DNA from 2 places in the Pseudomonas baltica genome. Region 2 is predicted to be linked to the other one. Evidence: predicted binding sites of a transcription regulator. Region 2 holds the regulator's gene; the other holds the start of a gene.

Region 1 (5,543 bases), 830 kb from region 2:
CTTGTGGGAGCGGGCGCTGCCCGTGAAGCTTTCAAAGGCTTCGCGGGCCGTGCCCGCTCCCACAGTTGTTTTGCGCATCGCAATCGCGCTGAACGATTGCCAACCCCATCCGGTCTACTGCTCCACAAGCACGTATCACACAGCTTCTTGTGCCATCAGCTGAGGAGATACCAATGAAAGAGTGGGTGATCAACTTCATCGATCAAACCGGCATGCCCACCAGCATTACGGTGAGCAAGGATCAGGAGCCCAGCAGGGAAGATGCTGCGGTGCTGATTCGTGCGCAATTGTTCCCGGTGATCGACAAAGCCAACCTCAACGATTTCGAAGGGCGGGTCGACAAGCCCACCGAACGTTCGCTCGAGGAACATGGCGGGGTGAAGATCATTTCCATCACAGCGGCTGCCTGAAAGACCCACTGGTACACCGTTGCCCTTCGCGTTACTCTGCAACTCAGGCCCTGGCGAATGTCCTGTTCGCTACGGTCTGTCTGTTCGCTACATGCTGTTCCCAGGTGACCGTTTGCGTTGCGCTGTCCAACCCGCTTATCAAGAAGGGAGGTCCTGGAACACTGAAAGTCTATCCATCAATCTGAGGAGGACGATCCATGAGCACAGCCTATCAAGAAGACATCAGCATCTCCGTACTGCGCCGCATGAAGGAAGGCGGCTTCGATTTCGCCCGTATCCATCCCATCGAGTTCTACGCGGTCTTCCCCGACGAAGACCGTGCGCGGGTGGCTGCCGGCAAGTTCCAGGGCGAGTCGCTCAACGCGCAGGTCTGCGAGCGTGACGACGGCGGCTGGGGATTGGAGCTGAGCAAGGTGATGTACGCGACTTATGGTGGGATCGGTGAGTTCGAACAAGAACTCGAAACCTTGATAGAGCCACTGGGGGGCGAGGTGGAAGGCTGGGGAGTCAAGCACGAAATCAAGCGGCAGCACGCTTGACTCAGGCAGGTCCTCGAAAAGGGGCGGGTGGCGACACTCGCCCCTTTTGGCAACACCCGACGCCTTCGGCGTCAAAAAATACAGCGACGCATCTGGCAGTTCTGCTAAGTGCGTTCACCTGCAAGGATTGCCGGTCACACGCAGTAAAACAGTCATCCTTATGCCAATGAATTCTCTACCGGCTAAGCTGGTCATAATCGATGGGCTGCATCGTGATGAAGCGTTGGCGATTCCATTGGAGCGTTTGCCGCACAGCTTTGGTGCGAGGCATTTGGCGCTTGGCTCCAAAGGGTTGATTTTCAAGCGTTTATGCCGATGGCACGGGCCTTGCGATGGTTCTTGTGTCCGGGTGACAAGGAGTACGGCATGAGCCGCACCAATTATGATGAGATGTACGATGCCGACGGCAATGTCCGCCCGCATTATCGCGAGTTCGCACGCTGGCTTGCCGACACGCCTGACGACCTTCTGGCCCAACGGCGGCGTGAAGCCGACCTGCTGTTCCATCGCGCCGGTATCACCTTCACCCTATACGGGGACGAGCAGGGTACCGAACGGCTGATTCCTTTCGACACCATCCCGCGCAGCATTCCTGCCAGCGAGTGGCGAGTGGTGGAAAAAGGCTGTATTCAGCGGGTCAAGGCGTTGAACATGTTCCTTGCCGACCTGTACCACGATCAGCGCATCATCAAGGCAGGTGTCGTGCCGGCCGAACAGGTACTGGCCAACGAGCAGTACCAATTGGCGATGCAGGGCCTCAACCTGCACCGTGACATTTATTCGCATATCTCCGGGGTCGACCTGGTTCGCGATGGTGACGGCACTTACTACGTGCTGGAAGACAACCTGCGCACGCCGAGCGGCGTCAGCTACATGCTCGAAGACCGCAAGATGATGATGCGCCTGTTCCCCGAGCTGTTCTCCGCGCAGCGCATCGCTCCCATCGATCATTACCCCAACTTGCTGCTCGATACCCTCAAGAGCTCCAGCCAGCTGGATAATCCCAGCGTGGTGGTGATGACCCCTGGGCGCTTCAATAGCGCGTTTTTCGAGCATGCGTTCCTGGCGCGGGAGATGGGTGTCGAGCTGGTAGAGGGTGCGGACCTGTTCGTGCGTGACGATCGGGTATTCATGCGCACGACCTCCGGGCCCAAACCGGTGGACGTGATCTACCGCCGGCTCGACGACGCTTTCCTCGATCCGCTGGCGTTCAATCCGGATTCGGCGCTGGGCGTGCCTGGCCTGCTGTCGGCCTATCGCTCAGGCAACGTGGTGTTGGCCAACGCCATCGGTACCGGGGTAGCGGACGACAAATCCATCTACCCGTATGTCACCGACATGATTCGTTTCTATCTGGACGAAGAAGCCATCCTCAAGAACGTGCCCACCTGGCAGTGCCGCAAGCCCGACGAGCTGTCTCACGTACTGGCCCACTTGCCGGAATTGGTGGTCAAGGAAACTCAAGGATCGGGCGGCTACGGCATGCTCGTGGGCCCGGCGGCCAGTGCTGCCGAGATCGAATCCTTCCGTGCCCGCCTGAAGGCCAAGCCCCACGCCTATATCGCTCAACCGACGTTGTCCCTGTCGACCTGTCCGACCTTTGTCGAGAACGGCATCGCTCCACGTCACATCGATCTTCGCCCGTTCGTGCTGTCCGGTCGTGAAACCCGCGTGGTCCCTGGCGGCCTGACCCGAGTGGCGCTGCGTGAAGGCTCCCTGGTGGTCAACTCCTCCCAGGGCGGCGGAACCAAGGACACCTGGGTGGTTGAAGATTAAGGAAGCCTGCCAATGCTAAGTAGAACCGCCTCGGATTTGTACTGGATGTCGCGTTACCTGGAGCGTGCCGAAAACCTCGCACGCATGCTCGACGTCAGCTATTCGCTGTCGCTGATGCCGCAGGATGGTCGTGAAGGCCTCGACGAGATGGCCATGCCGTTGCTGATTACCGGCACGCTGGATGATTACCTGGAGCGTCACGGCAAGCTGCACGCCGAGCGTCTGTTGTTCTTTTTTGCCCTCGACGCCACCAATCCCGCCAGCATCTACAGCTGCCTGGGCGCGGCGCGTGCCAGTGCCCATGCCGTGCGCGGGCGGATCACCGCCGACATGTGGGAGAACATCAACTCCACGTGGCTGGAAATTCGCGGAATCGCTGAGCAAGGCCTGAGCCGCTATGGCATGAGTCGCTTCTGCGAGTGGTTGAAAGAGCGTTCGCACCTGTTTCGCGGTGCCACCTACGGCACCCTGATGCGCAATGATGCCTTCCGCTTCATTCGCTTGGGCACCTTTATCGAACGCGCCGATAACACCTTGCGTTTGCTCGATGCCAGATACGAAATGCTCGGTGATGAAGCCGACGCCGTCAGCGACAGTTCCGCCCGCGGGTACTACCAATGGAGTGCCCTGCTGCGGTCTCTGTCGTCGTTCGAGGCGTACACCGAGATCTACCGCGATGCGCCCTCGGCGCGCAACGTTGCGCAGATGCTGCTGTTGCGTGCCGATGTACCGCGTTCGCTGCGTGCCTGCACTGAAGAGATCGACCAGACCCTGTCGCAACTGCCAGGCACCAATGGTCGGCCGGCTCAGCGCTTGGCTGCAGAGCTCGATGCCCGCCTGCGCTATACCGGGATCAGCGAGATCCTCGAAGAAGGCCTGCATGAGTGGTTGAACGAATCCATCCCGCTGATGGCTCAGCTGGGCAACGAAATTCACAGCTCTTACCTGGAGGCTCTATGAGGCTTTCGATCAGTCACGAAACCGCTTACCACTATGACGACGAAGTGCGTGCCAGCATCCAGTATCTGCGCCTGACGCCCCACGACAGCGATCGCCAGCATGTCCTCAGCTGGGAGTTGGACCTGCCTCGCCAGGTGCGCGCGCAGATCGACCCGTTCGGCAATATCTTCCATGTACTGACCTTGGACGAGCCCCACGAGAGCATCGTCATCAAGGCCCGCGGTCAGGTCGATATCGATGAGAAGAGCGAGTCGGAACATGAAAGCCAGTCTGCGTTTCCGTTCTTGCGGATGACCCGCCTGACGGAGCCGGATGCCGCCTTGCGCGAGTTCGCGGCCCAGCAATGCAACCAACGCCGGGATCGCAATGCGCTGATCGATTTGATGCATGGCCTCAACCAGCACATCGCCTATACCCCTGGGGTGACCAAGGTCGACACCAGCGCCGCCGAGGCCTTCGAGGCCAAAGCCGGCGTCTGTCAGGACCACACCCACGCGTTCCTGGCCTGCGCCCGCAGCTTGCACGTGCCCGCGCGCTACGTGTCGGGTTATCTGTTCAGCGAGAACAGCGAGCACCTGGCCAGCCATGCTTGGGCTGAAGCCTGGATCGACGATGCGTGGTACAGCTTCGATGTGACCAATGGGCTCTCCCGGCCCGAGCGCCACCTCAAGCTGGCCGTGGGCCTGGACTACCTGGATGCCTGCCCGGTTCGCGGCATGCGTCGTGGCGGTGGCTTCGAGCAGATGCATGCCAAGGCCGTGTCGATGCCGAGGATTCAGGTGCAGCGCCAGTAGATTGGAGGGCAAATAGCATCGCGGGCAACGGCTGCTCCCACAGGACAGGGTCTAATGTGGGAGCGGGTGTTGCCCGCGACGCTGTTTCAACCAATCAACCTGGTCAGATTGGGAATGATCAGCAGCAACGTCGTTGCTACCACGATGAGTCCGGCCTGACGAATTTTGGGATGTCTGAACATGGCTCGGTGCCTTTGTTGTTATTGCGATGTGCCGACTGCTTGCCGCGTAGCCCGGGCAACGGCCAGAACTGCGAAATCGATCGTCGACCTCCGGCTCCGGCAAAACCCGGCAGCGGAGGTACAGGGTTAACAGTAGAAGCCACGCGGACTATGACTTAGAACCATTTTGTATGAACGACTTGAATTCTAATCTTTCATGGGAATAAGCCCACTGGCGCACGCGTCACCAGCCGCCAGCTAGAGGCGTTGGAGGCGAGTAGTAACGATTCAGCATGGGATTGCCGTTCGTCAGAGGTGATTTTTTCGCGCTCCCCTTGCCTTGAGGCAATCTTTCAAGGCAAGGTTTGGCCAATGCCTTCACCTTCTTCCCAGTGTCGAGAATTTTTATGTCGTTACGCATCTGCATTCTGGAAACGGACTTTCTGCGTCCGGAGCTGGTCGATCAATACCAGGGCTACGGCCAGATGTTCGAGCGCTTGTTCGCACAGCAGCCGATCCCTTCCGAGTTCGTCCGCTATAACGTCGTAGACGAGCATTACCCGGGTGATGACGAAAAATTCGATGCCTATCTCGTCACTGGCAGCAAGGCCGACTCATTCGGTACCGACCCCTGGATTCAAACCCTCAAGACGTACCTGCTGGATCGCTATCAGCGTGGCGACAAGTTGCTCGGCATCTGCTTTGGTCATCAACTGCTGGCGCTGCTGCTCGGTGGCAAGGCCGAGCGCGCCACTCAAGGGTGGGGTGTCGGCATTCATGATTACCAGGTCGCTGCCCATGCACCCTGGATGAGCCCGCCAGTGGATGACCTGACCATGCTGATCAGCCATCAGGACCAGGTCACCCAATTGCCACCGGAGGCGGTGGTAGTGGCCTCCAGCG
Region 2 (5,543 bases):
AAGTCGCCTATCTGGGCGACGACCTGCCCGACCTGCCGGCCATTCGCCGCGTTGGGTTGGGCATGACCGTACCCAACGCTGCACCTTTCGTGCGCCAGCATGCCCATGGGGTCACCCAGGCGCGCGGCGGTGAAGGCGCTGCCCGCGAGTTCTGCGAGTTGATCCTGCAAGCGCAGGGCAACCTCGATGCGGCTTACGCCGACTACCTGTAGAGTCAGATATGCCGAGCAAAAAGTTTCGCAACATTCTATTAATGTGTGCCTTGGCGGCCGTGCTGGTCGCCGTGGGTTACTGGAATATCAGCCCCGAACGGCTGCTGGACCCGCAGGCCGCCGCACAGGCCGATCCGACCCAGATCGACTATTACGCGACCAACGCCCACACCGTGCAGTTCAACCTCGAAGGCAAGCGCCAGTATGAAATGACCGGGGCCAAGGTCGAGCATATGAAGGTCAGCCAGATCACCTACGTGACCACGCCCGACGTCTACATGTACCGTGGCACCGAGTTCCCCTGGCACATCCAGAGCGTACGCGCCGAGGTCAATCCGGACGGCACTCAGGTCGAGCTGATCGAGAACGTCAGGGTTGCCCGTACCGACGAAAAGAAACGCACCACTATCATCACCGGTCCGCGCATGACTGTCTTCCCGCAGAAGCAATATGCGCAAACCGAGCAAAACGTTAGAATCGAAGCTGCCGGCAGTGTCACCACGGCGACAGGGATGAAGGCGTACTTGAACGACAGCAGGATGAACCTGCTATCCAACGTAAGAGGACAGTATGAGGCTCGTTAAAACCCTCCCTTTTTTGCTCAGCCTGAGCGCAGCACTGGGAAGCGCGAGCGCCTGGGCTCTGCCGACAGACCGCGATCAGCCTATTCATATTCAGTCCGATGACGCGCAGATCGATGACAAACAAGGCGTTGCGACCTACAAGGGCAACGTGATCATCACTCAGGGTACGCTGAAGATCACTGGCAACACGGTGACCATCACTCGCGCCGCCAACGGTGACGTCGACGTGTTCACGGCCGTCGGCAACCTGGCCTATTACGAGCAGAAGCCGCAGGTCGACAAGCCTATCGTTCAGGCCTGGGGCGTCACCATCCAGTACTTTGCGCCGCAAAACCGTATCGTGCTGATCGACAAGGCCAAGGTCATCAATGATGGCAACACCTCCGAAGGCGAGAAGATCGTCTACGACACCGTCAAGCAGGTGGTCAACGCTGGCCGTGGCAATGGCTCCAAGATCACTGCGCCGCGCCCTCGTATCGACATGGTGATCCAGCCGAAGAACAAGCCTGCCGACCAGAAGGCCAATTAATGGCGACCCTCAAAGCACAACACCTGGCCAAGGCCTACAAGGGCCGGCAAGTCGTGCGCGATGTCAGCCTGTCGATCGACAGCGGACAGATCGTAGGCCTGCTGGGCCCCAACGGCGCGGGCAAGACCACGTGCTTCTACATGATCGTCGGCCTGGTTCAGGCCGACCAAGGGCGCGTGCTGATCGACGACCTCGACGTCAGCCACCAGCCCATGCACGGTCGCGCCAAGTCCGGTATCGGCTATCTGCCGCAGGAAGCTTCGATCTTTCGCAAGCTCTCGGTCGCCGACAACATCATGGCCATCCTCGAGACCCGCAAGGAGCTCGACGGCGATGCCCGGCGCAAGGAACTCGAAAGCCTCTTGCAGGAATTCCACATTACCCACATCCGTGACAACCTCGGCATGAGTCTGTCCGGCGGCGAACGCCGCCGCGTGGAGATTGCCCGGGCCCTGGCCACGGCGCCCAAGTTCATCCTGCTGGACGAACCCTTCGCGGGCGTGGACCCTATCTCGGTCGGCGACATCAAGCAGATCATCCACCACCTCAAGGCCAAGGGCATCGGCGTTCTGATCACCGACCACAACGTACGTGAGACGCTGGACATCTGCGAAACCGCATACATCGTCAGCGATGGGCAACTGATTGCCGAAGGCAACGCAGCCGCTATCATGGCCAATGAGCTGGTCAAGGAAGTGTACCTCGGGCACGAGTTCCGCCTGTAGAAGTCCCCGCGCCCGGAGCGTTTTCCGCGGTCCTCCAAACCTTTTGGTTTAAATTGGACAAACGCTCTAGGCAAACACTCGGGTTTCAGGCATATAATTTGCTTACGACATAAAGCCGGGCGCTTCGGCGCCTTGTAGTGGATGGCGCTCTGCGCCGGCGAATAAGGTGTTAAGCCCCAGCCATGAAACCATCGCTCGTCCTAAGAATGGGCCAGCAACTGACGATGACACCGCAGTTGCAACAGGCCATCCGCCTTCTCCAGCTATCGACTCTGGATCTCCAACAGGAAATCCAGGAAGCGCTGGAATCCAATCCTATGCTCGAACGCCAGGAGGAAGGTGACGACTTCGATAACAGCGATCCGCTGGCGGACAATATCGAGCAGAAAACCACGCCGGACATCCAGGAGCCCACGTTCGAGAGCAGCGCCCCTACCGTCGACAACCTCGAAGAAGGCGAATGGGGAGAGCGTATTCCCAACGAGCTGCCGGTCGATACCGCCTGGGAAGACATCTACCAAACCAGCGCCAGCAACCTGCCCAGCAATGACGATGACGAGTGGGACTTCACCACCCGTACCTCGGCTGGCGAGAGCCTGCAGAGCCATTTGCTCTGGCAATTGAACCTCGCGCCGATGTCGGATACCGATCGTTTGATCGCCGTGACCCTGATCGACTGCATCAACAACCAGGGCTACCTGGACGAGACCTTGCAGGAAGTCTGCGACTCGTTCGACCCGGAGCTCGATATCGAGCTCGACGAGGTTGAAGCCGTTCTCCACCGCATCCAGCAATTCGAGCCGTCCGGGATCGGCGCGCGCAACCTCAGCGAATGCCTGCTACTGCAATTGCGCCAGTTGCCCCCGCGCACTCGCTGGCTGGCGGAAGCGCAGCGCTTGGTCACTGACTTCATCGACATGCTCGGCAGCCGCGATTACAGCCAGCTGATGCGCCGCATGAAGCTCAAGGAAGACGAACTGCGCCAGGTCATCGAACTGGTCCAGAGCCTCAACCCACGCCCAGGCTCGCAGATCGAATCTTCCGAACCCGAATACGTGGTCCCTGACGTCATCGTGCGCAAGGACAACGAGCGCTGGCTGGTCGAGCTAAACCAGGAAAGCGTGCCGCGCCTGCGGGTCAACCCTCAGTACGCAGGCTTTGTCCGCCGCGCCGATACCAGCGCCGACAATACCTTCATGCGTAACCAGCTGCAGGAAGCCCGCTGGTTCATCAAGAGCCTGCAGAGCCGCAACGAGACCCTGATGAAGGTCGCCACGCAGATCGTCGAGCACCAACGCGGCTTCCTGGACTACGGCGACGAGGCCATGAAGCCGCTGGTCCTCCACGATATCGCCGAAGCGGTCGGCATGCACGAATCGACGATTTCACGGGTCACCACGCAGAAATACATGCACACGCCCCGCGGCATCTATGAATTGAAATACTTTTTTTCAAGCCATGTCAGCACCTCCGAAGGCGGTGAATGCTCGTCTACGGCGATTCGGGCAATCATCAAGAAACTGGTCGCAGCGGAAAATCAGAAAAAGCCATTGAGCGACAGCAAGATCGCTGGTTTACTGGAGGCACAAGGCATCCAGGTAGCACGTCGCACCGTCGCCAAGTATCGCGAGTCTTTGGGAATCGCTCCCTCCAGCGAACGCAAGCGGTTGATGTAGCGCCTGGATGCGCCACAGCGTTCCAGTGGCAGGCCTTCAGCCTGTCTCTTTATGCACTGGCAATAAGGAGAAGCGGTATGCAAGTCAACATCAGTGGACACCAACTGGATGTGACCGAGCCCATGCGCAGCTACGTAGGCGAAAAACTCGCCAAACTTGAGCGGCACGTCGGCAAGATTACCAACGTGCAGGTGATCATGGAGGTCGAGAAGCTGAAACAGAAAATCGAAGCCACCCTGCACGTCGCTGGCGCCAAGGATATCGTTGCCAATGCCGAACATGATGACATGTACGCTGCCATCGACCTGCTGACCGACAAGCTCGACCGACAATTGCTCAAGCATAAGGAAAAACAGCTAAGCCAGCTTCAAGGTGCTGCTGCTCGCTGATACCCCAACCCATGATCCGACTTGAAAATATCCTGACCCCTGGCCGTTCCCTCGTGAACGTGCTGGGGAGCAGTAAAAAAAACGCCATCGAAAAGATCGCCGATCTGATCGCTGAACAGGTGCCCGCGCTGCCTCAGCAGACCGTGTACGAAGCGTTGCTTGCCCGTGAAAAACTCGGCTCGACCGGTTTTGGCAACGGTATCGCCATCCCCCATTGCCGCCTGAAGGGTTGTGACGCGCCCATCAGTGCCCTGCTCCATTTGCAACACGCCATAGATTTCGATGCAATCGACGGCGAGCCGGTGGATCTGTTGTTCGTGTTGTTGGTGCCCGAGGCTGCCACCGACGCACACCTCGAATTGCTCCGCCAGATCGCCAGCATGCTCGATCGAAAGGAAGTTCGTGACAACCTACGCAAGGCCAGCAGTAGCGAGGCCCTGTACCAAGTCGTGTTGGACGCCCAGAACGGTCAGTAATCATGCGTTTGATCATCGTCAGCGGTCGCTCCGGCTCCGGCAAGAGCACAGCCCTGGATGTACTGGAAGACAACGGCTTCTACTGCATCGATAATCTGCCGGCCGGCTTGCTGCCCGAGCTGGCGGAGCGCGCACTGATCCATACCGAACTGGCCCAGCCACTGGTAGCCGTCTCCATCGATGCCCGCAATCTGCCCAGCCATCTGAGCCGCTTCCCGGAGCTGCTCGATGAAGTCCGCGGCCGTCATATCCAGTGCGACGTGCTTTATCTGGATGCCGACGAAGAGACACTGCTCAAACGCTTTTCCGAAACTCGCCGGCGACACCCGCTGAGCAGCGCCAATCGCTCCCTCGCCGAAGCCATTCGTGTCGAAAGCGATCTGCTGGGGCCGATTGCAGACCTCTCCGACCTCAAGATCAACACCACCAGCCTCAACCTCTATCAGCTGCGCGACATCATCAAACTGCGGCTGCTGGACAAACCCGAAGCGGGCACGGCTTTCCTGTTCGAGTCCTTCGGGTTCAAACGCGGAATGCCGGTTGACGCCGACGTGGTCTTTGACGTGCGCTGCCTGCCCAACCCCTACTGGAAGCCCGAATTGCGCGAGCAATCGGGGCTGGATCAACCGGTGGCCGACTACCTGGCCGCTCAGCCGGATGTCGAAGAGATGTTCCAGGACATCTCCGGCTACCTGCTCAAATGGCTGCCGCGCTTTGCCGCCAGCAACCGTGCTTACGTGACGATCGCCATCGGCTGCACCGGCGGGCACCATCGTTCGGTATATCTCACCGAACGCTTGGGCAAGCTGCTGCAACCTGCCCTCAAGAATGTCCAGGTCCGCCACCGCGACCTCAGCTGAAAGGACCCACCCCGCGATGCCCGCTCTTGAAATCACCATTATCAACAAGCTTGGCTTGCATGCCCGCGCGGCCGCCAAGTTCGTCGGCGTCG

Evidence for each region. Region 2 encodes sigma-54, which starts transcription at its own class of promoters, with help from an activator protein. Its sites were predicted from a motif close to ANTGGCATNNANNTTGCTNT; they were not measured.
Region 1: a site for sigma-54 is predicted at 1,264-1,283, ahead of REH34_RS07375 (circularly permuted type 2 ATP-grasp protein). Genes of this name have one in related genera too.

The regions. Positions count from the first base shown of each region.
Region 1 covers NZ_CP134771.1:1,681,875-1,687,417, reverse strand. The annotation lists gene REH34_RS07385 (hypothetical protein) at 174-410, shown strand; gene REH34_RS07380 (ribonuclease E inhibitor RraB) at 608-949, shown strand; gene REH34_RS07375 (circularly permuted type 2 ATP-grasp protein) at 1,316-2,725, shown strand; gene REH34_RS07370 (alpha-E domain-containing protein) at 2,738-3,685, shown strand; gene REH34_RS07365 (transglutaminase family protein) at 3,682-4,479, shown strand; gene REH34_RS07360 (amidotransferase) at 5,048-5,543, shown strand, end outside.
Region 2 covers NZ_CP134771.1:2,510,736-2,516,278, forward strand. The annotation lists gene REH34_RS11085 (HAD family hydrolase) at 1-212, shown strand, start outside; gene lptC (LPS export ABC transporter periplasmic protein LptC) at 221-796, shown strand; gene lptA (lipopolysaccharide transport periplasmic protein LptA) at 783-1,325, shown strand; gene lptB (LPS export ABC transporter ATP-binding protein) at 1,325-2,050, shown strand; gene REH34_RS11105 (RNA polymerase factor sigma-54) at 2,233-3,726, shown strand; gene hpf (ribosome hibernation-promoting factor, HPF/YfiA family) at 3,804-4,115, shown strand; gene ptsN (PTS IIA-like nitrogen regulatory protein PtsN) at 4,127-4,591, shown strand; gene rapZ (RNase adapter RapZ) at 4,594-5,451, shown strand; gene REH34_RS11125 (HPr family phosphocarrier protein) at 5,468-5,543, shown strand, end outside.